Regions from separate parts of the Segeticoccus rhizosphaerae genome, predicted to be linked through region 3. Evidence: predicted binding sites of a transcription regulator. Region 3 holds the regulator's gene; each other region holds the start of a gene.
What was found. The regulator LexA, encoded in region 3, represses DNA repair genes until DNA is damaged. The targets are predictions, from matches to a motif close to TCGAACANNTGTTCGA.
Positions count from the first base shown of each region.

Region 1: the regulator LexA is predicted to act here: its motif matches at 6,228-6,243, upstream of ruvC (crossover junction endodeoxyribonuclease RuvC).
Region 2: the regulator LexA is predicted to act here: its motif matches at 6,542-6,557, upstream of recA (recombinase RecA).

Region 1 is NZ_SWMA01000006.1:53,211-63,173, reverse strand. Features, by position in the region: gene FCN22_RS06815 (adenine phosphoribosyltransferase) at 1-272, opposite strand, end outside; gene secF (protein translocase subunit SecF) at 282-1,532, opposite strand; gene secD (protein translocase subunit SecD) at 1,532-3,433, opposite strand; gene yajC (preprotein translocase subunit YajC) at 3,447-3,779, opposite strand; gene ruvB (Holliday junction branch migration DNA helicase RuvB) at 3,925-5,049, opposite strand; gene ruvA (Holliday junction branch migration protein RuvA) at 5,067-5,663, opposite strand; gene ruvC (crossover junction endodeoxyribonuclease RuvC) at 5,660-6,208, opposite strand; gene FCN22_RS06780 (YebC/PmpR family DNA-binding transcriptional regulator) at 6,320-7,078, opposite strand; gene pdxT (pyridoxal 5'-phosphate synthase glutaminase subunit PdxT) at 7,189-7,812, opposite strand; gene FCN22_RS06770 (ABC transporter ATP-binding protein) at 8,005-8,958, shown strand; gene FCN22_RS06765 (ABC transporter permease) at 8,955-9,890, shown strand; gene FCN22_RS06760 (MMPL family transporter) at 9,928-9,963, opposite strand, start outside.
Region 2 is NZ_SWMA01000012.1:93,365-103,327, forward strand. Features, by position in the region: gene FCN22_RS10585 (ATP-dependent helicase) at 1-2,366, opposite strand, end outside; partial or broken gene FCN22_RS22940 (response regulator transcription factor) at 2,500-2,631, opposite strand; gene FCN22_RS10595 (CPBP family intramembrane glutamic endopeptidase) at 2,683-3,456, shown strand; gene FCN22_RS10600 (DUF3046 domain-containing protein) at 3,566-3,790, shown strand; gene FCN22_RS10605 (ABC transporter ATP-binding protein) at 3,828-4,760, shown strand; gene FCN22_RS10610 (ABC transporter permease) at 4,762-5,595, shown strand; gene FCN22_RS10615 (ABC transporter permease) at 5,592-6,437, shown strand; gene recA (recombinase RecA) at 6,756-7,805, shown strand; gene FCN22_RS10625 (regulatory protein RecX) at 7,820-8,485, shown strand; gene FCN22_RS10630 (carboxymuconolactone decarboxylase family protein) at 8,543-9,016, shown strand; gene miaB (tRNA (N6-isopentenyl adenosine(37)-C2)-methylthiotransferase MiaB) at 9,068-9,963, shown strand, end outside.
Region 3 is NZ_SWMA01000060.1:910-10,872, forward strand. Features, by position in the region: gene FCN22_RS20690 (hypothetical protein) at 1-129, shown strand, start outside; gene FCN22_RS20695 (FUSC family protein) at 143-1,906, shown strand; gene FCN22_RS20700 (hypothetical protein) at 1,966-2,574, shown strand; gene FCN22_RS20705 (LysM peptidoglycan-binding domain-containing protein) at 2,602-3,027, opposite strand; gene lexA (transcriptional repressor LexA) at 3,383-4,105, shown strand; gene FCN22_RS20715 (NAD-dependent protein deacetylase) at 4,141-4,980, opposite strand; gene FCN22_RS20720 (patatin-like phospholipase family protein) at 5,001-6,272, opposite strand; gene FCN22_RS20725 (aminotransferase class V-fold PLP-dependent enzyme) at 6,317-7,435, opposite strand; gene FCN22_RS20730 (LysR family transcriptional regulator) at 7,517-8,446, shown strand; gene FCN22_RS20735 (DNA internalization-related competence protein ComEC/Rec2) at 8,577-9,963, opposite strand, start outside.

The DNA.
Region 1 (9,963 bases), on a different contig from region 3:
GGCAGCTTGCCGGCCTTGCGGACCGGGACGAAGCCGATGCCGAGCTCGTAGGCCACGGCCGCGCCGAGGATGAAGCCGCGCGCCTCGATCCCGACGACCACGTCCACACTGCCGCGGTGGCGCGAGGCAACGTCACGCACCACCGCGCCCAGGGCCGGTCCGTCACTCAGCAGCGGGGTGAAGTCCTTGAAGACCACGCCCGGCTCCGGGAAGTCGGGGATGTCACGGACGTGACGGCCGACCAGCTCCTCCATCCGCACCGTGTCGGTCATCCTCGCACCTCAGCGCCGGGACTTGGACGACCGCTTGGGTTGGCCCCTCGGTCCGGTCCGGGCGTAGGGGTGCAGCTGCCGGCCGCCGTGCGGGACCTCGTCGGACGACTGCGCCGCCTCCTCGCCGTTGACACCCGAAGTCGCCTCGGCCGGCTGCGCGTCGGCCGGCGATGAAGCTGCCGCTGGGGGCGCCTGCCCCGCACCACCGCTGTCGGTGGACACGTTCCCGTCGTCGTCGAGGACGAGACCGGTGTCGGAGACACGGCGGCCGTGGGCGAGCTTCTCCTGGTACTTCCTCGCGCGCTTGGCGAGGTCCTTCATGCCCGGTTCGCGTTCACGCAGGTCGGCCAGCAGCGGTGTGGCGATGAAGACCGAGGAGTAGGTGCCGGCCGCGATGCCGACGAAGAGCGCGAGGCTCAGGTCGAGCAGGGTGCCGGGGCCGAGGTAGGTGAAACCGATCACGAGGATGGCGCCGACCGGCAGCAGCGCGACCACCGAGGTGTTGATCGAACGCACCAGCGTCTGGTTGACGGCCATGTTGGCCGCCTGGCTGTAGGTCTGCCGTCCGCTCGCCTGGGCCGCCCGGGTGTTCTCGCGGACCTTGTCGAAAACGACGACCGTGTCGTAGAGCGAGTAGCCGAGGATGGTCAGGAAGCCGATCATCGACGCGGGGGTGATCTCGAACTTGAACAGCGCATAGATCCCGACGGTGATGATCAGGTCGTGCAGGAGCGCGACCAGCGCCGACAGGGCCATCTTCCAGGTGCGGAAGTAGATCCCGAGCACGATCGACACGAGCACGAGGAACCAGATCAGCGCACTGATCGCCTTGTTCGTGACGTCCTTGCCCCAGGAGGCACCGATGAAGTTGGCGCTGACCTGGCTCTCGGGCACGCCGAAGTCCTTCGCCAGCGTCCGTTGCGCCGCGTTGGTCTGCGTCTCGTTGAGCTTCTCGGTCTGGATCCGGATCGTGTCCGACCCGATGGTGGTGACCACGAGGTTCTCGGCACCGCCGGTCGCCTCGGACATGGCTTCCTTGGCCTTCGCCTCGAAGTTCTGCGTGGTCGAGAGCCCGGAGACCCGCAGCTCGGAGCCGCCGCGGAACTCGAGGCCGAAGTTCAGCCCGGTGCCGAAGATTCCGATGGCGGCGAGGACCAGGATGACGCCCGAGATGGCATAGAAGAGTTTCTGCCGGCCGACGATGTTCATCGAGCGCTTGCCCGTGTAGAGGTCGTTGCCGAACTGCGCGAAGCTCATCATCAGGCGGTCCCCCCTTCAGCGGGCCGCTGACCCGCGATCGAGACCCGCCCCCGCCCGGCATACGTGATCTTCTTGGCGCCCAGCCGGACGGGGTCGAAGCCGGACCACTTGTGTCCCTGCCCGAAGAACTCGGTGCTCGACAGGATGGTCAGCAGCGGGTGGGTGAACAGGACCACCACCACCACGTCCACGAGCGTGGTCAGCCCGAGGGTGAAGGCGAAGGCCTTGACGCTGCTCTCGGAGAGCACGTAGAGGATGGCCGCTGCCAGGAAGTTGATGCCGTCGGAGATCAGGATGGTGCGCCGGGCCCGGCCCCAGCCGGTTTCCACCGCCGAACGGAGTCGTCGACCGTCGCGGACCTCGTCGCGCACGCGTTCGAAGTAGACGATGAACGAGTCCGCGGTGATGCCGATGGACACGATCAACCCGGTCACCCCGGCCATGGTCAGCCGGAAGTTGTGCGTGTAGCCCAGCAGGGTCACCAGCCCGTAGCTGGAGAGGCCCGCGATCGCCAGCGAGCACACCGTCACGAAACCGAGGGCGCGGTACTGCAGGAGCGAGTAGATCACCACCAGGAGCAGCCCGATCATGCCGGCGATGATGCCCATCTTCAGCTGTTCGCTGCCGAGCTGCGGGCTGATCTGCTCGGAGGTCTGCACCTGGAACGACATCGGGAGGGCGCCGAACTTCAGCTGGTCCGCGAGGAGCTTGGCGGAGTCCAGGGTGAAGTTGCCGGTGATGCTGGCCCTGCCGTCACGGATCACGGCCTGTGACTGGGGCGCCGAGATGACCTGGCCGTCCAGCACGATGGCGAACCGCTTCTGGGGGTCGCCTTCCGGATGCGGCGTCAACCGTGCGGTGACCTTCTCGAACTGCTGGGCACCGACCTTGTCGAAGCTGAGCGCGACCTCGACGACGCTGGTCTGCACGCCGTTCTGACCCGTCTGGTAGCCCGCGCTGGCGTCGGAGATGTGGGCGCCGGTGACCTCGGACGGTCCGAGGATGAACTTCTCCCGGCCGTCCGTCTGGCAGGCCACCATCGGCTTGTCCACCGGCGCCAGGGCCTGCTCACGGCCCTTGGCGGTCTTGCAGTTGAGCTGCTGGTAGGCCTTGGTCAGGGCCGGGGTCACCCAGGCGACGTCACTGGCGTTCTTGGGCTTGGTCTGCGGCTGCTCCTGCCCCGGCGAGGCGGACGCCGTGGGGGTGGCCGTCGAGGCGCCCGAGGGGGTCGCGGTGGCGGTCTTGCTCGCGGTGGCTGTGCCACTGGGGCTCGGCGTGCTGTCCGCGCGCAGCGCCTGAGGGACGGCGGCACCGGCCGAGGACGTCTTCTTCGGGCTCGGCGTGCTCTTCCGTGGCGCGCTGGTGGCCTTGCTCGACGCCGTCGGCGTCGACTTCACGGACGGCGTACCAGTTGCCTCACCGGACGCCTTCGGCGTACTCGTGCCGGAGGGCGCCGGCTGCGCCGCCTGGGGTGACGGGCACCCAGCCGGCACGCCGGGACTGGAGGAGGCGCAGATGACGGCGCGGAAGCGCAGCTGGGAGGACTGCTTCAGGGAGTCCAGGGTGGCCTGGTCGGGGTTGCCCGGGAGCGAGACCACGATGTTGCTCTGACCGAGGGTGGTGACCTCGGCCTCGCTGACGCCGCTGCCGTCGACGCGCTGCCGGATGATGCTGACGGCCTGGGTCACCTGCTGGGAGTTGATCTGCTTGCCACCCTCGATCACGGGAGCGAGGACGATCTGGCGCCCTCCCTCGAGGTCGAGGCCGAGCTTGGGCCGCCACGCGTCGACCGGGTTGCCGGCGCCCGAGGCGGCGACGATGCCGCCGAACAGGCCGAGGATCAGCAGCACCAGCAGCGCGAGGGTCTTCAGCGGTGTGCGGTTCTGGGGTTTGATCGCCACGAGTTGGGGAGTCCTAGTCGGTGGAAGGCTCCGAGTCGCCGTGGGCGACACTCGGGGCGGGCTTGCGCAGCACGGCGCGTCGGTCGAAGCGGACGTTCACTCCGGGGCTGATCTCCAGCGTCACGATGGCGTCATCCATCTCGACGATCCGACCGTGGAGCCCGGAGGTCGTGGAGACCTCGTCTCCCACGTCGAGGCTGGCCTGCATCGACTCCATGTCGCGCCGGCGTCGCCGCTGCGACATGAACATCCAGCCGATCAACAGGATCGGGATGGCCAGGATGAGCAGGCTACCGAGCCCGCCGCTGCTACCTGACGAGGATGCCTCGGGGACGAGGAACGGCATGTGTGAGTCCTTCTAGCTGGTGCGGGAACCGAACGTGGTCCGGGCGCAGTACCCCGGTGATGACCGGTGTGGACCGGTGCGCAGAGAACGAGTCTATGTGAGCCTCGGCCCAGCGCCAAAGGGCGCGTCGTCCGGCGCGCCGGGATCAGGCGCCGAACCGCCCGTCACCACCCAGCGGCAGGGTCGGCGTGTCGCTGCCGGGCGGCGGGGTGAGGCCGACGTGCTGCCAGGCGAGGGGGGTCGCCGCCCGGCCCCGGGGGGTCCGCAACATGAAGCCCTCCCGCACCAGGAACGGCTCGGCCACGGTCTCCACCGTGTCCGGCTCCTCCCCGACGGCGACGGCCAGCGTGGACAGTCCCACCGGCCCGCCCCCGAACCGCCGGCAGAGTGCCTCGAGCACCGCGCGGTCGAGCCGGTCGAGGCCGCGGTCGTCGACGTCGAACAGGGCGAGGGCGGCGTGGGCGGCGTCGCCGTCGACGACGCTGCGGCCGTGCACCTGGGCCCAGTCACGCACGCGCCGCAGCAGCCGGTTGGCGATGCGCGGAGTCCCCCGCGACCGGCCCGCGATCTCCGCGATGCCCTCTGGCACCGCCTCCACCTCGAGCAGGACCGCGTTGCGGGTGAGGATCCGCTCGAGGTCCTGCGTCGCGTAGAAGTCGAGGTGACCGGTGAAGCCGAAGCGGTCGCGCAGCGGAGCGGGCAACAGTCCCGCGCGGGTCGTGGCACCGACCACGGTGAAGACGGGCAGCTCGAGCGGTATGGCGGTCGCCCCAGGACCCTTGCCGACGATCACGTCGACCCGGAAGTCCTCCATCGCGAGGTAGAGCATCTCCTCGGCCGCGCGGGACATCCGGTGGATCTCGTCCAGGAAGAGCACCTCACCCTCGGTGAGGGAGGAGAGTATGGCGGCCAGGTCACCGGCATGCTGGATCGCCGGGCCACTCGTGATCCGGATCGGTGCCTCCAGCTCGCTCGCGACGATCATGGCGAGCGTCGTCTTGCCGAGGCCGGGTGGGCCGGACAGCAGGACGTGGTCGGGCGGGGTGCCGCGCCGACGAGCCGCCTCGAGGACCAGGGCGAGCTGGTCGCGCACCCGCGTCTGTCCGGGGAAGTCGGCGAGCTTGCGCGGCCGCAGGGCCGCCTCGATCCGGTGCTCCTCGTCGTCCAGCGGCTCCGGCCTGGCATCGACGATGCGCGCGGTCGCGTCGCTGGAGCCGTCCGCATACCGGTCGCGATCGGTCTGCTCGCGCCGTGCGTCTCCGTCCTCCATCCGTCCCATCCGCCCTGTCAACGGCCCAGCTCACGCAGGGCGGCACGCAGCAGGCCCGAGACGTCGCCGCCGTCTCCGGCCTGGCCGGCCACCGCCTCCACCGCGTCGTCGGCCTGCTTGGCCGACCAACCGAGTCCGACGAGCGCCTCGCCGACCTGCGAGCGCCAGGGCTCGCGGCCCGCCGCCCGCGCCGGCGTGCCCGGGGACGCCTCGCCGGCGACCACCTTGTCGCGCAGCTCCAGCACGATCCGCTCGGCGCCCTTCTTGCCGATGCCGGGCACCTTGGTCAGGGTGGCCAGGTCGCCGCCGCTGATCGCCCCCCGGAGCACGTCCGGCGGGTGCACCGCCAGCATGGCGAGGGCGAGCCGCGGTCCCACTCCGGAGACGGTCTGGACCTGCTCGAAGAGGGCGCGCTCGTCGGCGTCGGCGAAACCGTAGAGGGTGAGCGACTCCTCACGCACGACGAGGCTCGTGGCCAGGGTCGCCTGGCTCCCACGGCGCAGGTCGGCGGCCGTGCCCGGTGTCGTGTGGACGAGCAGTCCCACCCCGCCGACCTCGACGATGACGGAGTCGAGCCCGACGTGCTGCACGGGGCCGCGGACGGAGGCGATCACCGGCCCACCTTCGCACGTCGGGCGGCGACGGCACGGCGCTGGGCCGCTGCCGCCTGCTGCAGCCGGTCCTCGGCGCCGCCACGCCATACGTGGCAGATGGCAAGGGCCAGTGCGTCCGCGGCGTCGGCCGGCGTCGGTTGCGTGTCCAACCGCAGGATCCGGGTGACCATCGTGGTCACCTGCGCCTTGTCGGCACGGCCGCTGCCGGTCACGGCGGCCTTGACCTCGGTCGGGGTGTGCAGCGCCAGCGGCAGCCCGAGCCGTGCGGCGGCAAGCATCGGGATCGCCGACGCCTGAGCGGTGCCCATCACGCTGGCCAGGTTGGCCTGGCTGAAGACCCGTTCCACGGCCACCGCGTCGGGCTCGTAGCGGCGCATCCAGTCGTCGATCTCGGTCTGGATCGTGAGCAGCCGCTCCTGCACCGGGTCACCCGAGGGCGTGCGGACCACACCCACGGCGACCAGCCGCAGGGGTGAGCCGACGCCGCCGTCCACGACCCCGATGCCACAGCGCGTCAACCCCGGGTCGACGCCCAGCACCCGCACGGCCTTCTCCTCGTCCTCGCCGAACACCTGTTCGCTCCGAACGTACCTCGTGGGTGCCTCCGCACGCCGCTGCGACGCGCCGTCCGGGTTGCCCGCGCCGTGTCCTCGGCCTCAGTCCTCGTCGTCGAGCTCGGCCAGCACGTCGTCGGGGACGTCGCCGTTGGCCCAGACGTTCTGCACCTCGTCACTGTCCTCGAGGGCCTCGATGACGCGGAACATCTTGCGGGCGCCGTCCACGTCGAGCGGCACCTCGACAGTGGGCACGAAGGACGCCTCGGCCGAGTCGTAGTCGATGTCGGCAGCCTGCAGCGCCTCGCGCACCGCGACGAAGTCGGTGGCCTCGCTCAGGATCTCGAAGGACTCCCCGAGGTCGTTGATCTCCTCGGCACCCGCGTCCAGGACCACCTCGAGCAACCGGTCCTCGGTCAGCTCCTCCTTGGGGACGATGACCACGCCCTTGCGGTTGAACAGGTAGGAGACTGCCCCGGGTTCGGCCAGGTTGCCGCCGGCGCGCGTCAGCGCCGTGCGCACCTCGGCCGCGGCCCGGTTGCGGTTGTCGGTGAGGCACTCGATGAGCACCGCCACTCCGCCGGGCGCGTAGCCCTCATACGTGATGTTCTGCCAGTCGGCGGCACCGGCCTCGGCGCCGCTGCCGCGCTTGACCGCGCGGTCGATGTTGTCGTTCGGGACACTGGTCTTCTTGGCCTTCTGGATGGCGTCGTAGAGGGTCGGGTTGCCGGCCGGGTCACCGCCGCCGGTGCGGGCCGCGACCTCGATGTTCTTGATCAGCTTGGCGAACAGCTTGCCCCGCTTGGCGTCGATCGCCGCCTTCTTGTGCTTGGTCGTCGCCCACTTGGAGTGGCCGCTCATGCGTGTGCCTTCCCGCGGCTCATGCGCTCTCCCTCGTCTGCCGTCCTGTCATCGAGCCTGCCCGATCCTACCCGCGCCGCGCGCGGCTGCTGTGCCCCACCGCAGCAGGGTCAGGGCACGACGCGACGGACCAGACCCACGAAGTACTCGTGCACGCGAGCGTCCCGGGTCACCTCGGGGTGGAACGACGTCGCGACGATGTTGCCCTGCCGCACCGCGACCACGCGCCCGGCCGCCTCACCCTCCTCGACCCGAGCCAGCACCTCCACCTGCGGCCCGAGATCCTCGACCCAGGGAGCTCGGATGAACACCGCGCGCAAGGGATCTCGGACCCCGTCTCGCAGGGCGGGCATGTGCAGGTCGTGTTCGAACGAGTCGACCTGACGGCCGAAGGCGTTGCGCCGCACCGTGATGTCGAGGCCACCCAGGGTCTCCTGGTCCGGCCGGGCGTCGGCGAGCCGGTCCGCGAGCATGATCATGCCCGCGCACGAGCCGTAGGCCGGCATACCCCCGGCCAGCCGCTTGCGCAGTGGCTCCTGGAGGTCGAAGGCCCGCACCAGCTTGTCCATCGTCGTGGACTCGCCACCGGGGATGATCAGGGCGTCGATCGACTCGACCTCGGCCGGCCGCCTGACGCCGACGGCCACGGCGCCGAGCTCGCCCAGTACCCGCAGATGCTCGCGGACGTCACCTTGCAGCGCGAGGACGCCGATGCGGACAGGAGATTCGCTCACGGTCGCAGCGTATGCCGACCGGTCGCCGCCGCGCGCCCCGGTCCGGTGGGCGGGCGCGGGCGAGCCTCACGTGAGCGGCCGGCATACATCGAGGTGATGGCCGGTCGCCGCCCGAATACCCCGCTCGGCGTAGTCGCAGAGCCGTCCGGTGGCCGACGCGGGAGTGGTGCGGTGGCCGCGAGGCTGTCCGGCATGACACAGGACATCGTGGTCACCGACCACCTCACCCGACGCTACGGGTCGCACACCGCCGTCGACGCCGTCAGCCTCACCGTCCGGCGCGGTGAGGTCTACGGGTTCCTCGGGCCGAACGGCGCCGGCAAGACCACCACCATGCGCATGCTGATCGGGCAGGTGCGCCCGACGTCCGGCACGGCAAACGTGCTCGGCGGGACACCTGGCGATCCCCCGGTGCTGCGCCGGGTCGGCGCGCTGATCGAGGGTCCGGGCTTCTATCCCTACCTGTCCGGCCGGGACAACCTGAGGGTGCTGGCCCGGTACACCCGGTTGTCGGACGCGAGCGTGGACCTCGCACTCGAGCAGGTCGACCTGAGCGGCCGCAGCCGCGACCGGTTCAGGTCCTACTCGCTGGGGATGAAACAGCGGCTCGGCGTCGCCGCCGCCTTGCTCGGCGACCCCGACCTGCTGATCCTCGACGAGCCCACCAACGGGCTCGACCCGACCGGCATGGCCGACATGCGCGCGCTGGTGCGACGGCTCGCCACCCATGGGCAGACGGTCATGCTGTCCAGCCACCTGCTCGACGAGGTGCAGCAGGTCTGCGACCGGGTCGGCGTGATCAACCACGGCCGGCTGCTCGCCCAGAGCACGGTCAGTGAGCTGCGGGGTGCGAGCGGCGTGCGGCTACGCGCCGAGCCGGAGGACGCGGTGCACGCCGTCCTGTCCCGGGTGGCCCCCGGCCGCGTGCGCCGCCTCGACGACGGCACCATCCGCATCGAGCAGGACGCCGCCTCCATCCCCGCGCTCACCCGCGACCTGGTCCGGGGCGGGGCGGACGTGTTCGAGATCGCGCCGGTCGGCCGCACGCTCGAGGAGGTCTTCTTCGAGCTGACCGGCGACGCGGTGCACGCCTCTGACGTGCCGCCGACCCTGCCCACCCTGAGCGACGAGGAGGTCGCGTCATGAGTCGCCCCACCCAGACCGCCCCATCAGGCCCTCCCCCGAAGCCACCTCGCAGTCCCCGCTCGTCCCTCACGCGGCGCTTCACGGGGGTCCCCGGCCTGAGTGCCACCGTCCGCGCGGAGCTGCTCCGCCTCGCCAAGTGGCCGACCACCTGGATCATCACCGGCGTCTGGCTGGCCCTGGACCTCACCTTCGGCTACGTCATCGGCTACCTCCAGTACCGCTCGGCGGCCGACTCCGGGGACCGCAGTGCTGCAACGCTGCTCGCCGAGCTGAACCTCGACGCGGTGCCGCAGGCCCTGACCTCGGGATTGCCGATGTTCGGCGGCGCGCTGGTTCTCGTCATGGGCGCCCTGGCCACCGGCAGCGGCTACGGCTGGGGCACCTGGAAGACCGTCTTCAGCCAAGGTCCCGGACGACGGACCGCCCTCTCCGGCACCGCCGTCGCGCTCGGCCTCTGGCTGGCGTGCCTGGTCCTGCTGACCCTCGTCCTCGACATCGGCGCGAGCGCCGTCACGATGGCGATCATCGGTAGCCCGGTCGCGTGGCCGACCGTGCTGGCGGTGCTGCAGGGGGTGGGCGCGGCGCTGCTGATCGCGGCGATGTGGACCGCCGGCGGCGCGCTGGTCGGGGTGCTGGCCCGCGGCCCCGCCCTGTCCGTGGGCCTCGGCCTGGTCTGGGCCCTCGTCGTGGAGAACCTGCTGCGCGCCGTCGCCTCGGCGCTCGGCCCGCTCGAGGTGGTCACCGACCACCTGCCCGGGACGGCTGCCGGCTCCCTGGCCGGTGCCCTCGGCTCGACTCCGGTGGGTACGGAGGGCGGCACCCCCGGAGTCCTCACCACGCTCTCCGGGACGTCGGCGACGGTGGTGCTGTCCGTCTACGTCGTGGGTTTCGTGGCGGCACTGCTCATCGTGGTCTCCCGCCGCGACGCCTGACACCCGGTTTCGCCCGCCCTCGGAGATCATCGCGGTGTCAGGAGACGTATGCCGTGTGCCTGCCCGACGGTTC
Region 2 (9,963 bases), on a different contig from region 3:
TCGTCGGCGTCGAGGGTGATCAGTGACAGCAGCTCGGACGAGAGATCGGCCACCGGGACGGTGGGACCGTCGTCGCCCTCGCCGAGGTCGAGCTCGAGGTCGGGAAGCCGCAATACAATGCCGTCGTCACCGTGCATCGCCTGGACGTCGACGCCGAAACGTTCGCGCAGGCGGGCGGCGACGCACAGCGCCCACGGAGCGTGCACCTGGGCGCCGAAGGGGGAGTGGAGGGCGATCCGCCAGTCGCCGAGCTCGTCGCGGAACCGCTCGACGACGATGGTGCGGTCGTCCGGCACGTGGCCGGTCGCCTCCCGCTGCTCCTCGAGGTAGGTGAGCAGGTTGTCTGTGGCCCACTCGTCGAGACCTGCCTGAGCGACCCGCGCGCGGGCGGATCGGCCCGGCAGCGCGACGATCTCGCGGACGAACGCGCCCACGGCGCGCCCCAGCTCGGCGGGCCGGCCCAAGGTGTCACCCTTCCAGAACGGCAGCCGGCCGGGCACCCCGGGCGCCGGGGTCACGAGCACCCGGTCGTGGGTGATGTCCTCGATCAGCCAGGACGAGGTGCCGAGCATGAAGACGTCGCCCACGCGCGACTCGTAGACCATCTCCTCGTCGAGCTCGCCGACGCGGCGGCCCGATCCCTCGGACGAGGCGAGGAACACGCCATACAGCCCACGGTCGGGGATGGTGCCGCCGCTGGTGACTGCGAGCCGCTGGGCTCCGCGACGGCCGGTGAGCACCCCGGTGACGCGGTCCCAGACGAGTCGCGGTCTCAGCTCTGCGAACTCGTCGCTCGGGTAGCGCCCGGACAACATGTCGAGCACCGCCTCGAGGATGGACCGCGGCAGGGCCCCGAACGGCGCGGCGCGGCGCACGAGCGACTCGAGGTCGTCGACCGGCCAGTCGTCCATGGCGCACATCGCGACGACCTGCTGGGCGAGCACGTCGACCGGGTTGGCGGGCACCCGCAGGGCCTCGATCTGACCGGCCCGCATCCGCTCGACCACGACGGCCGTCTGCACCAGGTCACCGCGGAACTTCGGGAAGAGCACGCCGCGCGAGACGGCGCCCACCTGGTGGCCGGCGCGGCCGACCCGCTGCAGCCCACTCGCCACGCTGGGCGGGGACTCGACCTGGATGACGAGGTCGATCGCCCCCATGTCGATGCCGAGCTCGAGCGAGCTGGTGGCCACCACGGCGGGCAACCGGCCGGCCTTGAGGTCGTCCTCGATGAGCCCGCGCTGCTCCTTGCTCACCGAGCCGTGGTGGGCACGCGCCAGGACCGCGGGAGCGCCGCTGCCCTGGCCCGACTGGGCCATGATCTGCGCGGGCGTCGAGCGTGTATGCCGGTCGGACGGGTCGACGCCCGTGGCGTCCTCGCCGTTGCGGTCGTCGTCGGCTGGCCCGCTGGCCGCCTCGACAGCTGCCTGCTCGAGCCGGTCGGCCCAGATCTCGTTGAGCCGAGCGGTGAGCCGCTCGGCCAGCCGCCGGGAGTTGGCGAAGACCAGGGTGGACCGGTGTGCCGCGACCAGGTCGACGATGCGCTCCTCGACGTGCGGCCAGATCGACGCACGTTGCGGCTCACCGGAGGCAGGGCCGGACAGGTCGTCGTCCACCTGGCCGATGGCGTCCATGTCGGCGATCGGCACCACGACGTCGAGGTCCCACTCCTTGGTGGACTCCGGTTGCACGGTGGTCACCGGCCGCCCGCCCGCGAGGAACCGGGCGACCTCGTCGACCGGACGCACCGTGGCCGACAGGCCGACCCGCTGGGCGGGTTTGTCCAGCAGCGCGTCCAGCCGTTCGAGGCTCAACGCGAGGTGGGCCCCGCGCTTGGTGCCCGCCACCGCGTGGATCTCGTCGACGATGACCGTCTCGACGCCGGCCAGCGCCTCGCGTGCCTGGGAGGTCAGCAGCAGGAAGAGCGACTCGGGCGTGGTGATCAGGACGTCGGAGGGGCGGCGGGCGAACGCGCGACGCTCGCCCGCCGGGGTGTCGCCGCTGCGGACCGCGACGCTGACGTCGGGCTGGGGCTGGCCCGACCGGGCCGCGGCGTGACCGATGCCGACCAGCGGCGAGCGCAGGTTGCGCTCGACGTCGACGGCGAGCGCCTTCATCGGCGAGATGTAGAGCACCCGGCACCGGCGCAGCGGTTCCTCCGGCGGCGGTTCGGCCGCCAGTCGGTCGAGCGCCCACAGGAAGGCCGACAGGGTCTTGCCCGATCCGGTCGGCGCCACGACGAGGGTGTGGTCGCCGCTGCTGATCGCGTCCCAGGCGCCCGCCTGCGCGGCGGTCGGCGCGACGAAGGACGCGCGGAACCAGTCCTGGGTCGCGGGGGAGAAGCGTTCGAGCACGTCGGTGACCATGACCGTCCCAGCCTGCCACGCCGCACCGACACCCCGCGGCCGAGCACCCGCCGCTGCCGCTGAGGCCGCCACCGGGGTCGATGCCGGTGTCGCCACCGCGTCCCGGCCGCGGCAGTCGCCACGTGTTGCGGGTGAGGACCAGGCCGGTCTCGTAGGCGAAGACGACCAGCTGGGCCCGGTCCCGGGCGTGCACCTTGGTCATCGCCCGGCTGACGTGGGTCTTGACCGTGGTCGGGCTGATCACCATGTGCGCGGCGATCTCGTCCGGTGGGGGTCGTGCAGGCGGTAGGCGACCGGATCCCCCAGACTGGGGGCCGTGAGCACCCCCAGTGACGCCGTCCCGCACCGGCCGCGGCGGGGGCGCGAGGTCCTCACCGTGCTCGGCGTCTCCCTGGGGATGTCGGGGATCTTCGCCCTGCTGACCTTCCTGCGCGCCGAGGTGACGGTGCCCGGCGGGATCTCCGCCACCACGGCGACCGTGGTGGCGGGCCGGCAGACCACGGCGATGTGGCTCGACATCCTCGACGACCTGGCGCGGCTCGCCGCAGGGGTGATGCCGGCACTGCTGGCCCTGGCGTTGCTGAGCCGCGACCCGGCCGGGCGTGGGCTGGGGATCGGCACCCATCGCTGGCACCGGGGGAGCGACCTGGCGACCGGCGTCGGCTTCGCCGCGCTGATCGGCATACCCGGCCTCGCCCTGGTGTGGGCCGCGCACGAGGTCGGGGTCAGCGCGAGCCTGGCCGTGGTGAACTTCCCCGATGTCTGGTACCGCGTGCCGATGCTGCTGCTGTCGGCGTTCCAGAACGGCTTCCTCGAGGAGGTCGTCGTCGTCGGCTACCTGCTGACCCGGCTGCAGCAGCTGGGCTGGTCGTCGCGCAAGGCGCTCGTGGCCAGCGCGGTGCTGCGGGGCAGCTACCACCTCTACCAAGGACTGGGCGGGTTCGTCGGCAACCTGGTCATGGGGCTGATCTTCGGGTGGTGGTTTCAGCGGACCAAGCGGGTGGTGCCGTTGGTTGTCGCGCACACCCTGCTCGACGCGTTCGCGTTCGTCGGCTACCTCTTCCTGCGCGACCACATCTCCTGGCTCTGAGCCCAGCCCCTTCGCGCTGTTGCTGGGAGGCGGCGTCGTCCGTGACGCCCCTTCCCAGCAACAACTCCCAGCAACAACCCGGGGGGCGGGGGCGTGCGAGACTCGGAGGGTGCGCATCAGTGACTTCTGGCGGTTGATGGAGGACGAGTTCGGGTCGTCCTATGCCCGCTCGCTCGCGAACAGCCACGCCCTGCACGAGCTGGGGGACCGGACGGCCGCCGAGGCGCTCGGGGCCGGCGTGAGGCCGCGGACCGTGTGGGCCGCGCTCTGCGACGACATGGACGTGCCGCCCGAGCGACGGTTCGGCCGCGAGCGTCGCGCCGCGGAAAAGTGAGGGGACCGGCCTCGGGCCGGCGACGTATCCTCGCGCCGTGACCTCCGACGAGCCGCTGATCCACGCCTCCGGGCTGACCAAGAGGTTCGGTGATTTCGAGGCGGTCAAGGCGATCGACTTCGCGGTGCAGCGTGGTGAGGCGTTCGGGTTCCTCGGGCCCAACGGCGCGGGCAAGACCTCGACCATGCGGATGGTCGGCTGCGTGTCGCCGGCGACCGGCGGTGAGCTGCGGCTCTTCGGCCTCGACCCGGCCACCGAGGGTCCGCGCATCCGCGCCCGGCTCGGCGTGGTCCCGCAGAAGGACACCCTCGACGAGGAGCTGACGGTCGAGGAGAACATCTGGGTCTACGGCCGCTACTTCGGCCTGTCCAAGCCGCAGGTCCGGGCGCGCGCGACCGAGCTGCTGGAGTTCGCCCAGCTCACCGAGCGGGCCAGGTCGAAGGTGGAGCCGCTCTCGGGCGGGATGAAGCGGCGGCTCACCATCGCCCGCTCGCTGGTCAACGACCCCGAGGTGCTGATGCTCGACGAGCCGACCACGGGGCTCGACCCGCAGGCGCGGCACGTGCTGTGGGACCGGTTGTTCCGGCTGAAGCGGCAGGGCGTCACCCTCGTGCTGACCACGCACTACATGGACGAGGCCGAGCAGCTGTGCGACCGCCTGGTGGTCATGGACCACGGCGAGATCGTGGCCGAGGGGTCACCACGCGACCTGATCCGCGAACACTCGACGCGCGAGGTGCTCGAGCTGCGCTTCGACGTCGACGACCACGCCGAGCTGGCCGGCCGGGTCGACGGCCTCGGCGACCGGGTCGAGGTGCTGCCCGACCGGCTGCTCATCTACACCGCCGACGGCGACGCGGCCGGTGAGAAGGTGCATGCCGCAGGGCTCGAGCCGCTGTCGGCCCTCGTGCGCCGCTCCACGCTGGAGGACGTCTTCCTCAACCTCACCGGCCGCACCCTGGTGGACTGACGTGGCTGCCGACCCGACGCTGCCCACCACGGCGAGCACCCGGAATACCCCCGAGCCGTTCCCGCGCAGCCGGCGCTGGCAGCCGGTGTTCGCGTTCTGGGCCACGCAGTACAAGCGGACGTGGCAGGGCAACGTGGTCAGCCGGTTCCTGATGCCGGTGATGTTCCTGCTCGCGATGGGGCTCGGGCTCGGCAGCCTGGTCGACTCGTCCTCCGGCGGGGTCGACGGGATGCCCTACCTGCAGTACGTCGTGCCGGGAATCCTTGCGGCACAGGCGATGTGGGTCGCGATGGGAGAGTCGTCCTACACCGTGCTCGGCGCGATCCGCTGGCAGATGCAGTACCACGCGATGCTCGCCACCCCGATCGGCGTCGCCGACATCCTGATCGGCCACATCGGCTGGGTCGCCTCGCAGATCGCGCTCGCGACCGGCATCTTCCTCGCGGTCGGGGCGGGGTTCGGCGCGTGGGCGTCCTGGTGGGTGCTGCTGGCGCTGCCGCTCACCGTGCTGACCGGGCTGGCCTTCACCGTGCCGGTCTTCGCGTTCGCCGCGACCCAGGAGAACGACGCCGGCTTCTCGATCATGTTCCGGTTCGTCATGACGCCGCTGTTCCTCTTCTCGGGCACCTTCTTCCCGCTCGACCAGCTGCCCGCGTTCCTGCGCCCGATCGCCTGGGTGACGCCGCTGTGGCACGGGGTCGACGGCAACCGCGACCTGGCCAAGGGCTCCCCGGACTGGCTGCACCTGCTGGGGCACACGGCATACCTGCTCCTGGTCGTCGTGGTGACGGGGTGGCTCGCCTACAAGGCCTTCCGCCGGAGGCTGGTCGTATGACGACCCGCACCGCCGCGCCCGCCGCACCGCGTCCTGGGGTCGTGTCTCGACTGGCGCGGGTGCTGCCCATCCCCGCGGGCGCCGGGATGGCGCGGATCCTGGTGGAGCGCAACGCGATGGCCTTCCGGCACGGGTGGATCGCGTTCGTGACCGGACTGGCCGAGCCGATCCTCTACCTGTTCTCCCTCGGGGCCGGGCTCGGCGCGCTGGTGCGCACGGTGACCACCGACGGCGGGGCGGTCGTGTCGTATGCCGAGTTCGTCGCCCCGGCGCTGCTGGCCGCGGCGGCGATGAACGGCGCGGTGTTCGACTCCACCTTCAACGTCTTCTTCAAGCTGAAGTACGCCAAGCTCTACGACTCGGTGCTCGCGACGCCGCTCGGGCCGCGTGACGTGGCGGTGGGGGAGATCAGCTGGTCGCTGCTGCGTGGCGCGTTCTACTCCGGGGCGTTCCTGCTCGTGGCGGTCGTCGCCGGGATGGTGCACTCGTGGTGGGCGCTGCTCGCGTTGCCGGCGGCGAGCTTCATCTCGTTCGCGTTCTCGGCGGTGGGGATGTTCGCGACGACCTTCATGCGGTCCTGGGTCGACTTCGACTGGATCAACCTCGCCATCCAGCCGCTCTTCCTGTTCTCGGCGACCTTCTTCCCGCTGGCGACCTATCCCTCGGGGGTGCAGTGGCTGGTGCAGGTGACGCCGCTCTACCACGGGGTGGCGCTCGAGCGTGGGCTGATGCTCGGCGAGGTCGGGACGGGGCTGCTCGTGCACGTGGCCTACCTGGCGGTGCTGGGTCTGGTCGGCCTGGTCGGGGCGGCCCGGCGGGTGGAACGCCTGTTGCTCTCGTGACTGGTGAGGCTGGAGATGTCCTCGTGGCAGGAGGGTGGCCACGCGGAACTGCCGCGGTGACGGTCTGCTCCGCGTTTCGGCGTGTCGCTGCCCGCGTGCGCTCATCGAACGTCTGTCCGAGTAGTCTTGTCCCCATGGAACGCCGCCGGCGTCCCGCCGTCCACAGCCTCGGCCGTGGCGGGGGCCGGTGTCGGTGGTCGCTCCTAACGTCTGACTCGACACAGTGCGTCAGGTGGCCGGTGACTGCCGGTCAGCGGCGACCGGGTGTCGGTCGCAGGTAGACGGCAGCCCACGATTTCAGGAAGAGCAGGTCAGGACATGGCTCAAGCCGACAAGTCCAAGTCCCTCGACGCCGTCATGGCGCAGATCGAGAAGGCCCACGGCAAGGGTGCCGTGATGCGTCTCGGCGACGAGGTCCGTGCGCCGATGGAGGTCATCCCCACCGGGTCCATCGCGCTCGACGTCGCCCTCGGCATCGGCGGCCTGCCCCGCGGCCGTGTGGTGGAGATCTACGGACCGGAGTCGTCGGGTAAGACGACCGTGGCGTTGCACGCGGTGGCCAACGCGCAGAAGGCCGGCGGCATCGCGGCCTTCATCGACGCCGAGCACGCGCTCGACCCCGACTACGCCAAGAAGCTCGGCGTCGACACCGACGCGCTGCTGGTCAGCCAGCCCGACACCGGTGAGCAGGCGCTCGAGATCGCGGACATGCTGATCCGCTCGGGCGCGATCGACATCATCGTGGTCGACTCGGTCGCGGCGCTCGTGCCCCGCGCCGAGATCGAGGGCGAGATGGGTGACAGCCACGTCGGCCTGCAGGCCCGGCTGATGTCCCAGGCGCTGCGCAAGCTGACCGGCACGCTCAACAGCACCGGCACGACCGCTATCTTCATCAACCAGCTCCGTGAAAAAATCGGTGTCATGTTCGGTTCTCCCGAAACGACCACGGGTGGCAAGGCGCTGAAGTTCTATGCGTCGGTGCGGCTGGACGTCCGCCGGATCGAGACCCTCAAGGACGGCACCGACGCGGTCGGCAACCGCACCCGCTGCAAGGTGGTCAAGAACAAGGTCTCCCCGCCGTTCAAGCAGGCCGAGTTCGACATCATCTACGGGCAGGGCATCTCCCGCGAGGGCGGCCTGATCGACATGGGCGTCGAGCACGGCTTCGTCCGCAAGGCCGGCGCCTGGTACACCTACGAGGGCGACCAGCTCGGCCAGGGCAAGGAGAACGCCCGCGGCTTCCTGCGCGACAACCCCGACCTCGCCGACGAGATCGAGAAGAAGATCAAGGAGAAGCTCGGCATCGGCCCGCAGCTCGACAAGCCGAGTGAGCCGGTGGCAGCGCCGGACGTGCCGGTCGACTTCTGAGCACCCTGCCCGACGTGTTCGGCTCCTCTGACTCGTCCGCACCGGGCCCGCCCGGTGCGGACGACCGGCGCGAGAGGGTCCGTTCGCTCGCGGACATGATCGCCCGCGCCGGCCTCCAACCCTCCGGTGGCGGTGGTGCCTCGCCCTCCTCGGGGCGCACCCCGCCGCCGGAGGACCTGGCCACCCGTGGTGTGGACGCCGACCCGTATGCCGTCGCGCGCCAGATCGTGCTGCGCCAGCTGACCATGGCTCCCCGCAGCCGGGCACAGCTGGAGGACAAGCTGCGCCAGAAGAACTGCGACCCCGAGGTGGCCCGGGAGGTGCTGGATCGGCTCACCGAGGTCGGGCTGGTCGACGACGAGGCCTACGCCGCCATGCTGGTGCGTTCGCAGCAGAGCGGGCGTGGGCTCGCCCGTCGGGCCCTGGCTCGCGAGCTGAGCAGGAAGGGGGTCGACCGCGACGTCGCCGACCAGGTTCTCGAGCAGGTCGGCGCCGAGGACGAACGTGACCGGGCGCGGCGGCTGGTCGACAAGAAGCTGCGGACCATGCACGGTCTCGACCGCCAGGTCCAGACCCGGCGCTTGGCCGGGATGCTCGCCCGCAAGGGCTACTCCTCGTCGATGGCGTTCGCGGTGATCCGCGAGGCGTTGGACGAGCTGCCCCAACACCGTCGCGACTGAGGGCCGGTTCGCGGGGTCCGCGGTGGCGGCCGGCCGGTCCCGGCATACCGTCGAGGGGTGAGTTCACGCATCCTGCCCCACGCAGCCCTGCCGGACGCGTTCAAGCGTCTGGTCAACCTGCACGAGTACGTCGAACGGACCGCTGCGGAAGAGGGCCTGGACCCGGTGCTCATCGAGCTGGTCAAGACGCGCGCCTCGCAGATCAACGGCTGCGCCTACTGCGCTGACATGCACGCCCGGGACGGAGCGCGCCACGGGGAGACGGCCCGCCGGCTCGCGGTCCTGCCGGTCTGGCGCGAGACCGAGCTGTTCACCGCGCAGGAGCGGGCTGCCCTGGCGCTGACCGAGGCGATCAGCCACCTGTCCGAGACCCGTGACGTGCCGGACGAGGTCTACGCCGAGGCGGCCGAGGCCTTCAGCGAGCGCCAGCTCGCCGTGGTCATCTGGGCCGCGTCTCTCATCCAGACCTTCAACGGCATCAACGTGGCCGGTCGCAAGCCGCTGCCCGAGCAGGACTGGTCCGGCAGCTGACCGCCGGTGGCCACGGGCGAGGCGACCCGACGTCGTACCCTTGGCGGTGCGATGAAGACCTATGACGTGCGCACCCTCGGGTGCCAGATGAACGTGCACGACTCCGAACGACTGGCCGGCCTGCTCGAGACGGCCGGCTACGTCGACGTGGCGAGTGTGCCGAGCGCCGAGCGACCCGAGGCGGCCGACGTGGTCGTGTTCAACACCTGCGCGGTCCGGGAGAACGCCGACAACAAGCTCTACGGCAACCTCGGTCAGCTGCGCCCGGCGAAACTGCGCAACCCGGACATGCAGATCGCCGTGGGCGGTTGCCTCGCGCAGAAGGACCGCTCCACGATCGTCGACAGGGCGCCCTGGGTCGACGTCGTCTTCGGCACGCACAACATCGGGTCGCTCCCGGCATTGCTGGACCGCGCGCGGCACAACAAGCGCGCCGAGGTCGAGATCCTGGAGAGCCTCGAGACCTTCCCCTCCACACTCCCGACCCGACGCGACTCCGCCTACAGCGCGTGGGTCTCCATCTCGGTCGGCTGCAACAACACCTGCACCTTCTGCATCGTCCCGAGCCTGCGCGGCAAGGAGGCGGACCGGCGACCGGGCGAGATCCTGGCCGAGATCGAGGCACTCGTCGCGCAGGGTGTCGTGGAGGTCACCCTGCTCGGCCAGAACGTCAACACGTATGGCGTGGAGTTCGGCGACCGGCTCGCGTTCGGCAAGCTGCTGCGCGCCTGTGGCGAGATCGAGGGGCTCGAGCGCGTGCGGTTCACCAGCCCGCACCCCGCCGCGTTCACCGACGACGTCATCACCGCGATGGCCGAGACCCGGGCCGTCATGCCGAGCCTGCACATGCCGCTGCAGTCGGGATCGGACGCCGTGCTCAAGCGGATGCGCCGCTCCTACCGCAGCGCCAAGTTCCTCGGCATCATCGACCGGGTGCGCGAGCAGAT
Region 3 (9,963 bases):
AACGCGAGCACCTACATCGCCTCGGGGGTCGAGGCGATCATGATTGACGGCCACCGCACCGGCCACTTCCTGCCGATGCAGAACCTCGGCCGCTACTGGGAGCAGCTCTGCGGCCCCCTGCCCGAGTAGTCATTCCCCCAGCGTGACCAGCCACTCGCTTCGTCGACTGGCCCAGCACCGCGCCCTCCGCCTGCGTCCCCCGGACGCGACCGTCATACCGGCCATGCACGCCGGCATCTCGATGGGCGTCCCCCTCGTCGTCCTGCTGCTGACCGGGCACCGCGACCTGCTCTCGTTCGCAGCCTTCGGCGGGTTCACCTCCCTCTACGGGCGCAACGCGCCGTATGCCGTGAAGGCGCCGATGCTCGCGGCCGTCGGCATCTTCATGTCGCTCTCCACCCTGGTGGGGACGCTGACTGCGGCCTACACCGGTCACGTCCTCGTCGTCATCGCCGTCGTGGCGGCCGTCGCCGGTCTGGCGCGGTTGCTCTCCGATGCCACCCGCACAGGCGGACCGGCAGGCATCTTCCCCGTGTTCGCCGTCTCGGTGTGCGCCGAGCTGCCGATCGGCCCGGAGGCCGTGGTGCCGGCCACCCTCACCACCGCTGCCGTCGCGGGCTGGGCCTGGCTGGTGTGCATGTCCGGCTGGGTGATCCGTCACCACGGACCGGAGCGGGTCGCCGTCGCGCGGGCCCTCGAGGCGGTCGCCGACCGCGTCGGTGCCATCGGTGCCGACGGCGAGCTGTCAGCGAGACACCGCGCCGGCATGGCGCTCCGGGCCGCCTGGACATCCATCGGCTCGAGCGGGCGGACGTCTCGGTGGTCCGCGCGGCTCGAGGCCCTCTGCGCGCACGCCGAGGAAGTCACCTTCAGGGCGAGACTGGCCTCACACCGCATCGCCGAGTCGGGCCGCTCGGACTCGACCGGCGGATCGGACAGCGACGCCTCCTGGGCGGTCACCGCATCCGAGTTGCGGCGACTGGCGCGCGGACTGCGCCGGTTCGGCGAGATCCCGGACGTGACGCTGGGCAGGGGCGAGCAGGCCGAGCTCGACGGCCGGGACGCCGCCGACGCCCTGGCGCGCCCATCAGGACCGCCCCTGCTGCGCCAACCGCTGGAGCGCTGGGGCACGTCGATCACCTCCCTACGTCCGTCGGCGCCATTCGTCCCCCAGGCCATCCGGTCGCTCGTCGCGGTCGCGCTGGCCGTCAGTATCGCCCACCTGCTCGGCCTGGGGCACGCCTCCTGGGCGGCCGTCTCGGCGGTCGCCGTGCAGCAGTCGGTCAGCTGGTATGCCACGGTCGATCGCAGCATCCAGCGAGCCCTCGGCACCGGAGCCGGCCTGCTGGTGGGCGTGCTGGCCCTCGCCTACTCCCCCGGCGCCGGCCTGACCGTCGCCCTCGTGATCGTGCTGCAGGTCGGCGCGGAGCTGATGGTGGGGCTCAACTACGCGCTCTGCCTGATGTTCGCCACACCCATCGCGCTGCTGCTGGCCCATCTCGGCCACGCCAGCTCGGACACCACGCTGCTGGTCGACCGCGTCCTCGACACCTTCATCGGCATCGTCGTGGGCATCGGCTCGGCCTTCGCCATCCGCAACCGGCGCCTCGAGGGCGTCCTGCGCAGCGCGATGGACGACTGCCGCGCCGCCCTCGACGCCGCCCGCGGGGTCGCCGATTCGTCGCCCGCCGACCCCGCTGACGCCACCGGCCAGGACGCGGCGGCCCGCTTGACGGAGGCTCGGCGGCTGTCCGCCTCGATGTTCGTGATGCACGAGGCCTACGACGCGGCAGCCGGCGAACCCTGGTCGACACGGCTCCCTGCCGACGAGGCAGCCGACCTCGAGCGGGAGGGCCACCAGCTGCTCGCCCGCATCACGGCACGCAGAGTCGATCCTTCCGGTTGAAAGCCGGATGGAGTGGGTAGGTAATCAACGGTTCAACGACATCGTCCGAGGAGGACGAGATGCTGCACACCGCTCTACTCACCGCGCAGACCTTCCAGATCTCGCACTTCGCGCCGGTCACGCTCGGGTTCTTCGGTCTGGGCACCGGCTATCTCATCTGGGGACCACAGGAGCTTTTCGGCTACCCCGCCCGCAGTCCGGCGGCTGACCGCGCCACCGGCTGGTGGGGCGTCTGGTTGCCAGGCTTCTGCCAGTTCGTCACCGGCGTGATCCTCTTCGTCGGGATGACGTGGTTCCAGGTCTTCAAGGACCCGCTGCTCTACATGGCCGCCCTGGCGTTCTCCGCATACGGCATCCACTGGTTTGCCCTCGGGCTCAACCGGATGCAGGGCAACGAGGTCAGGACCAACGTGGGCATGTCCGTCGCCTACACGATCATCTCCGTGCTCGGCCTCGTCACCTTCTTCATGGGCGGCGGCTGGCCGGTCGGCCTGCTCTTCGTCGGCCTGACCTGGATCTACGTCGCGGACTTCTTCGCCAGCGCCGGCATCGCCGTGGCCGGACGAATCCTCGGCCTGGCCCACCTGTGCACCGGGGTCTGGCTGATGTACCTCACCTTCGCCACGACACTGAACATCGTCAGCGGCTACTCCCTGCCGGGCGGCTGATCGGCAGCCGGGCCGGCCGCTCCCCGATCAGCGGCCGGCCGATGGCACGACCAGCACCTGGCCGGCGTGCACCTGCATCGAGGTGAGGTCGTTGGCCAGCTGCAGCTGCACGACGGCGTCACGCACCGGCAGCTGCGGCAGCTCGGCCGCGGCGATGTCGGACAGGGTCTGTCCGGAAGCCACCGTGACCGTCGGCTGCGCCACGCCCGTCGGCGCGGAAATCCCGCTCGCCAGGCTCATCGCGAGGGTCAGGACCGCGGCGGTCACCAGCAGCGTGATCGCGAGGCGACCGCGCCGGGTGACTCGGCTGTGCGTCGGGCTCGCCTGCACGTCCGGTCCGGTCGGGACCAGCCGCAGGTGCGACCGACGGCCCGGCCTGCGGGTGTCGGGACCGGGGTGCGGTGCCGAGCACGGGGCCGACTCGAGGTAGCCCCAGGTCGTTGCTGCGCTCATGCTGTCCTCCAGACGATCGGTGCGGTCGGATCGGTCGCGACGAGCGGTGTTGAAGCGGTCGGTCCCGAACGCGTGTGCGATAGCACGCTTGTACGATTTCTAACACGTCGCGCCGACAATGTCGAGACACGCGTCGAACAGGTGTTTGGCCAACGTGTCCGAACTGCGTACGATGAGGTCATGTCCAGTAGCCAAGCAGCGACCACCGACAGGGCCCGCTGCGCGCGGTCTCGGGCGGCCGCCATACCGGCTCTGACCTGCACTGATGTCGACCGCCCTCGCCCTGCCGCGGGCCGACGCCCGTCCACGACCCGCCCGCCCGCCGCAGTCCACATCCACTGAAGGGGATGCCACGATGGCCAAGATCCACGAGATGCCCGAGCGCGACAAGGGCGACGGCCTGACGACTCGACAGCGCCGGGTCCTCGAGGTCATCCGCAACTCCATCGACCGCCGCGGCTACCCGCCCAGCCTGCGCGAGATCGGCGAGCAGGTGGGCCTGACCAGCCCGAGCAGCGTGGCCCACCAGCTGCACATGCTCGAGCGCAAGGGCTACCTGCGCCGCGACCCCAACCGCCCGCGCGCCATCGAGGTCGTATCCCCCGACCTGGGGCGCAGCGCGCGCGGCTACCGGGCCGGCGACTCGCGCGCGGCCTCCACCCCCGACGAGGTCGACGAGACGGGCATCGGCGACGAGCGTCCCGCCGCGTCCTACGTGCCGGTGGTGGGCCGCATCGCCGCCGGTGGACCGATCCTGGCCGAGGAGGTCGTCGAGGACGTCTTCCCGCTGCCCAAGCAGATCGTCGGCGAGGGCGAGCTCTTCCTGCTCAAGGTGGTCGGCGACTCGATGATCGACGCGGCGATCTGCGACGGCGACTGGGTGGTCGTGCACCAGCAGCAGACCGCCGAGAACGGCGACATCGTCGCCGCCCTGCTCGACCACGAGGCGACGGTCAAGACGTTCAAGCGCACCAAGGGACACGTGTGGCTGATGCCGCACAACGATGCCTACGAGCCGATCGACGGCGACGATGCCTCGATCCTCGGCAAGGTCACCGCGGTGCTGCGCCGCGTCTGAGTCGGACCCCTGCTGTCGCGGCCGGATCGTCCCGGTCAGAGGTCGGCCACCAGCCGGGTCAGCGTCTCGCCCAACGGGGCGTCCAGCCGCAGCGTTGCCTCACCGTCACCGCGCGACCAACCCCGGGTGACGATGGCGATCGGCATCCCCAGCTTGTCCGCCCGGCGGACGAACCGGTATCCCGACATCACCGCCAGCGACGACCCCAGCACCAGCAGGCCCGCGGACGATTCCACCAAGGCGAAACACTGCTCCACCAACGGTTTCGGCACCGACTCACCGAAGAACACCACGTCGGGCTTGAGCGTGTCGTGGCCACAGACCAGGCAGCGGGGCGCGCGGAACCTCTCGATCGCCGCGTCGGGGATGTCGACGTCGCCGTCCGGCCGCAGCTGGCCGACCGCCACCTCGAAGTCGGGATTGGCCTCGTCCAGCCAGGCCTGCACGTCGTCGCGCCGGTAGGTCTCGCCGCAGGTGAGGCAGCGCACCCGGTCGAGGGTGCCGTGCAGCTCGAGGACGTCGTGGGCGCCGGCCTTCTGGTGCAGCTCGTCGACGTTCTGGGTGATGACGCCCCGCGTCAGGCCCCGCCGTTCCAGTTCGGCAACCGCCCGATGTCCTGCGTTGGGCGCCGCCGCCTTGAATCGCCCCCATCCCATGAAACTCCTTGCCCAGTAACGCTGCCGGGCGCTGGAGGAGGCGACGAACTCGTCATACGTCATGGGGGTCACGCGCCGGATGCCCTCGGGGCCGCGGTAGTCCGGGATCCCCGACTCGGTGGACAGCCCCGCCCCGGTCAGGACGGTCAGGTCGCCGCCGCGTACCAACTGGACCAGCGCGGCATACGTCTCGTCCCGGGACGTGGCAACGGCGGTCATGCTCCCAGTATGCGGGACGGTCAGAAGCGCCCCAACAACGTGCGCCGTGACGATCCACGCAGTATGCCGTCCGCGACCTTCGCGTCGGCGACCTGCGGATGCGGCGGCTCCAGCGGTGCGTCGAGCCGGATCAGCTGTGGGGCGTGCTCGCGCACGGCCTGGTCGGCCACGAGGTATCCGTGTCGCTCGAGCACCTGCTGCAAGCCGTCGCTGAACGCGTCGAGGTCGGTGCGCACCGCGTTGATGCGTTCGGTGGTGGCGGCCGGGTAGTGGCCGGGGACAACGGCATCCAACGACCAGCTGGCTCCGGTGAGCGCGTCCTGGGCGAAGCGCGCCTGCAGCCACCGCAGCCGGGTGGTCTGGCCGCCGCTGGTGGCGATCCCGAGGATCTGCAGCAGCTGGCCCCACACGGTGTGCGTGGTGCGCGCCCGGAACACCGTGCCGCCGTCGCTGACCAGCACCGTCGCGTGGTCGGCCCACACTGCCTCGACCCCCAGCGTGTCGTAGGCGCCGCCGTCGGTGAGCTCGATGTGCCGCAGGATCTCGGCGTGCTGCTGCGGGTCGGCGTGCCCGGGTTCGCCGCCCTTCAGGCCCATCTCCACACCGTTGAGGACCTGCGGGGCGAAGAACGGCGGGTAGGCGCAGGTCGCGGCGACCGCGTCGGCGATGCGCAGTCCGGGCGGTGGGTCGGCGTGGCCGAGGCGGTAGTCGCCCACACGGCCGTGAGGCCGGCCCGCGTTGGGGTCAGCGAAGATCCACGAGACGCCGTAGGCAACCTCGGTCGCGCAGGTGAGCACCGCGGGACCGTCGGGCGCGTTGTCGCGCAGGTCGCCCGCCCACCACGGCACGGCCACGGACAGCCGGCCCGCGAGCGCTCGCACCGCGCTGTCCGGCATGAACCAGCGCGGCGGCCAGAGCTTGGCCAGCAGCGCGGGGGTCCGCACGTTGTGCCCGGCGAGGCGGCGCAACGGGTCGGCGACGTAGCGCTCGAAGCCATTCACCACCACCTCCCCGCCCGACTCGTCCGGCCAGACCAGCCGTGGGTCGGCGAGCAGGTTGGCGGTCAGTGCTCCCCCGGAGACGCCGCTGATCGACCGCAACCCGCCGAGGACGCCGAGCTCGTTGAGCCGGCGGACCGCGCCGAGGTGGAACAACGCCGCGCGGTAGCCGCCGCCGGAGAGGCAGAGCGCCGTGCCGTGCCGGGGTCCCGGCGCGGCCGGCCCGTCCGGTGCCGGCCCGGCCGCGGCCAGCTGGGCCGTCGCCGGACTCGCCGGGTGACGTGGTCGGGACACGCCACCATGCAACCACGTGGCGCCGACTTCGGCGGCCGGACGGGTTATCGGGCGTCGAGGGCGTCGGCCACGAGGTCGACATCGGCGGCGGTGTTCCAGACGTGGAAGGCGATCCGCACGCCCCCGGCCCGTGACGACACGGTGACCCCGGCGTCACCCAGCCGGGTGGCGATCGAACCGTCGGCGTCGTCGAGCCGAAGCACCGGCCGGCCTTCCGGGCGCAGACCGAGCCGCTCTCGCAGGCCGTCGGCGAGTGCCACGTCGTGGTCACGGATCGCCTCGATCGGCGCCATCGACATCACCTCGAGTGCGGGGACCGCGCCGACCCACGACAGCCAGGCCGGTGAGACGTCGAAGCGGCTGGCGTTCGAGGACAGCACCATGTCCGGTCCGTAGCAGGAGCCCCAGATGTCGTCACCGGCATACCAACCGGCGACCACGGGCCGCAGCCACGAGACGGCACCGGGGCGCACGGTGAAATACGTCGTGCCGCGCGGCTGGCACATCCACTTGTAGGCCGAACAGACGGTCAGGTCGTAGTCGCCCGCGTCGAACGGCAGCCAGCCCGCTGCCTGGGTGACGTCGCAGAAGGTGAGCGCGCCTGCAAGGCGAGCGGATTCGGCGATCGCCGCCCCATCACAGAGGCTCCCGCACGCGCTCTGCGCCAGGGAGAACGAGACCAGCGTGGTGCGCTCGGTGATCGAGGCGGCCACCTCGCCGAGCGGCACATGGCGGACACTGATCCGACCCGTCTGCGCCTGGACGAGGAACGGGAAGATCATCGAGGTGAAGTCACCCTCGACGCAGAGCACCTCGGCCCCGTCGGGCAACGATGCGGCGACCACCCCGGCATACACCGACGCCTGCGGACCGACTGAGACCCACTCGGCGGGCACGCCGACGAACCGCCCGTATGCCGTGCGCGCCGCCTGGACGTCGGCGTCGTAACCGGTGGCGGTCGCGCGGCCGAGCTGCCACTGCTCCAGCGCGGACCGGAGCGCCTGGACCACAGGCTCGGGCGGCAGGCCCATGGTGCTCGCGTTGAGGTAGCCGGGTGCCGGCGCAAACTGGGCCTTGAGCCGCGCCAGCGCGTCCGCGCTGGTGGAACTGGCGGGTGCGGGGAGCTCGGGCTGTCCGTGGCGCGGGGAGGTGAGAGTCGGCATACATCCACGATGACCGATTCCGACTCATCACACAAGACCACAAGTTCTTGACTTTAAGTAACGCTCGATTATGGTTGGGTCATGATCGACGCCGCCGGCCTTCGGGTGATGAAGGCGATCCACGACGAGGGCAGCTTCACGGCTGCCGCAGCCGCTCTCGGCTTCTCCCAGCCGGCCATCTCACAGATGGTGCGCCGGCTCGAGGAGCGCACCGGCACAGTGCTCGTCGAGCGGATGGGACGCGGCGTGCGGCTCACCGAGGCCGGGGACGTGCTCGCCCGGCACGCGGTGCCGGTGCTCGCGGCCCTCGAGGCGGCCACCGCCGAGGTGTCGGCCATCGCCGGGCTGCGCACCGGGCGGGTGCGGCTGATGGCGTTCCCCTCCTCGTCCGCGACGCTCGTGCCCCGAGCGCTGGCACTGGTCAAGGAGCGCTACCCCGACGTGAGCGTGAGCTTCCACGAGGCGGAGCCGCCGGAGTCGCTGGCCGCGCTGCGGGCCGGCACCTGCGACCTGGCGGTGGCGTTCGCCTACGAGGGCACCGACCTCGGCCGGGGCGAGGACGACCTGGACGGGCTGGTCACCCACAAGCTGCTCGACGACGAGGTGCGGCTGGCGCTGCCCAAGGACCACCCGATGGCGCAGGCGCCGGTCGCCGACCTGGCGGCGTTGTCCGACGAGACCTGGATCGCCGGCTGTCCGAGGTGCCGGGGCCACCTGCTCTCCCTCTGCGACAAGGCGGGCTTCGCGCCGGACGTCGCCTTCGAGACCGAGGACTACGTCGCGGTCCTGGGTTTGGTCGCCGAGGGGCTGGGTGTGGCGCTGATCCCCGATCTGATCCTGCGCAGCGCGAGCCATCCAGACGTGGTGACGCTGCCAGTGAACCCCGCCTCGCGGCGTGCCGTCCACGTGGTCACGACGGCGGACCTCGAGCGGGTGCCGGCGGTGCGGGCGACGGTCGAGGCGCTGCTCGAGGCCGCCGCCACCCCCGGCTGCGTGCGCGACTCCGCCTGAGCCGGGCCAACTCGCGCCTGCGCCCGCCGAGACCCCGCCCGGTTGCGATGACATCGCGCACTCGAGCCGCGCGATGTCGCCGCAACAACCGGGGCAAGTGGCGCACCAGATGGGCGAGGGCGGCATCGAGTCAGGAGCCGCGGGTGGAGATCGCGGGGCCCCCGTTGCCGGCGCGGGACACCGCGATGTCACCGCTGCGGTCGGTGCGGAACACCGTGAACTGGTCGTCGCGCAACACGGTGAGCGCGCTCGGCGCCGGGTGACCGTAGTCGTTGTCGGCGCCGACGCTGATCAGCGCGACGGGGGCGTGCGCGAGCTGCAACAGGACCGGGTCCTGCTTGGCGGAGCCGTGGTGGGCGACCTTCAGCACGTCGAACCGGGCCGGCCTGCCCTCCTGTTCCAGCGCGCGCCGCACCCGTCTGGCGGCTTCAGGTTCGACGTCACCGAGCAGCAGCATCCGCAGCCCGCCGAGGTCGACGTCGAGGACCACACTGGCGTTGTTGGGGATCGACCCGGTGTGCAGCTCCGTGGCCGGCCAGAGCACCGCCGCGCGCAGCCCCTCCCACCGCAGGACGTCGCCGGCATAGGCGCGGTGCACCGGCGTCCCCACCTCGCTCGCCTGCTCTCGGACCGCCCGTGCCTCGCCGGCCGGTTCGTCGACCGGCGAGACGTAGACCGCTCCGACCGGCCAGCCGTCGAGCACGGCGCCCAGCCCGTCGACGTGGTCGGCGTGGAAGTGGGTGAGGACCACGGCATCGACGACCTCGACATCGAGGCGACGCAGGCAGGTGCCCATCGCGTCTGGATCAGGACCGGTGTCCACCACGACGGCATGACCCGGCGCGCTGGCCAGCACGATGCCGTCGCCCTGCCCCACGTCGCACATCACCAGGAGCCAACCCGGCGGCGGCCAACCGACCGAACCGGTGGGCCACGTGCACGCCAGGGCCAGCAGCGCACCGGCCGCCGAGAGCCACGGCCGGCATCGGATCCGGGCGACCTGCCACGGGCCGGTGAAGAGGAGCACCAGGGTGACGGCTGCGAGCAGGACCGCCCCTGCGGCACCGTCCGGCCACGGCAGCTGACCCATCGGTACGGTGGCGCAGGCACGCGCGATCCAGGCGATGCCGAGCGTCGGGATGCAGGCGAGCCACGCGACGCCGGCCGCGACCGGGGCCGACACGAGGGCCACCAACGCGGCGAGCACCCCGAGCACGGTCGCGGGTGCCACGAGCGGCGCGGCCAGCAGGTTGGCCAGGACCCCCACGACTGTCACCGAACCCTGCAGCAGCACGATCACCGGAGCACACATCGCCTGCGCGGCAACCGGTATGGCGATCACGGGACCGAGCGCGTGCAGTCGCCCGGGCAGGAACCGCGCGAACCACGCACCCCACGACCGGACGAACAGCAGCAGGCCCAGTGTGGCGAGCGTCGACAGCGCGAAGCCGTAGGACCTGGCCAGCCAGGGGTCGACGCACAGCAGGACGATGACCGCAGCGGCCAGGGCCGGCAAG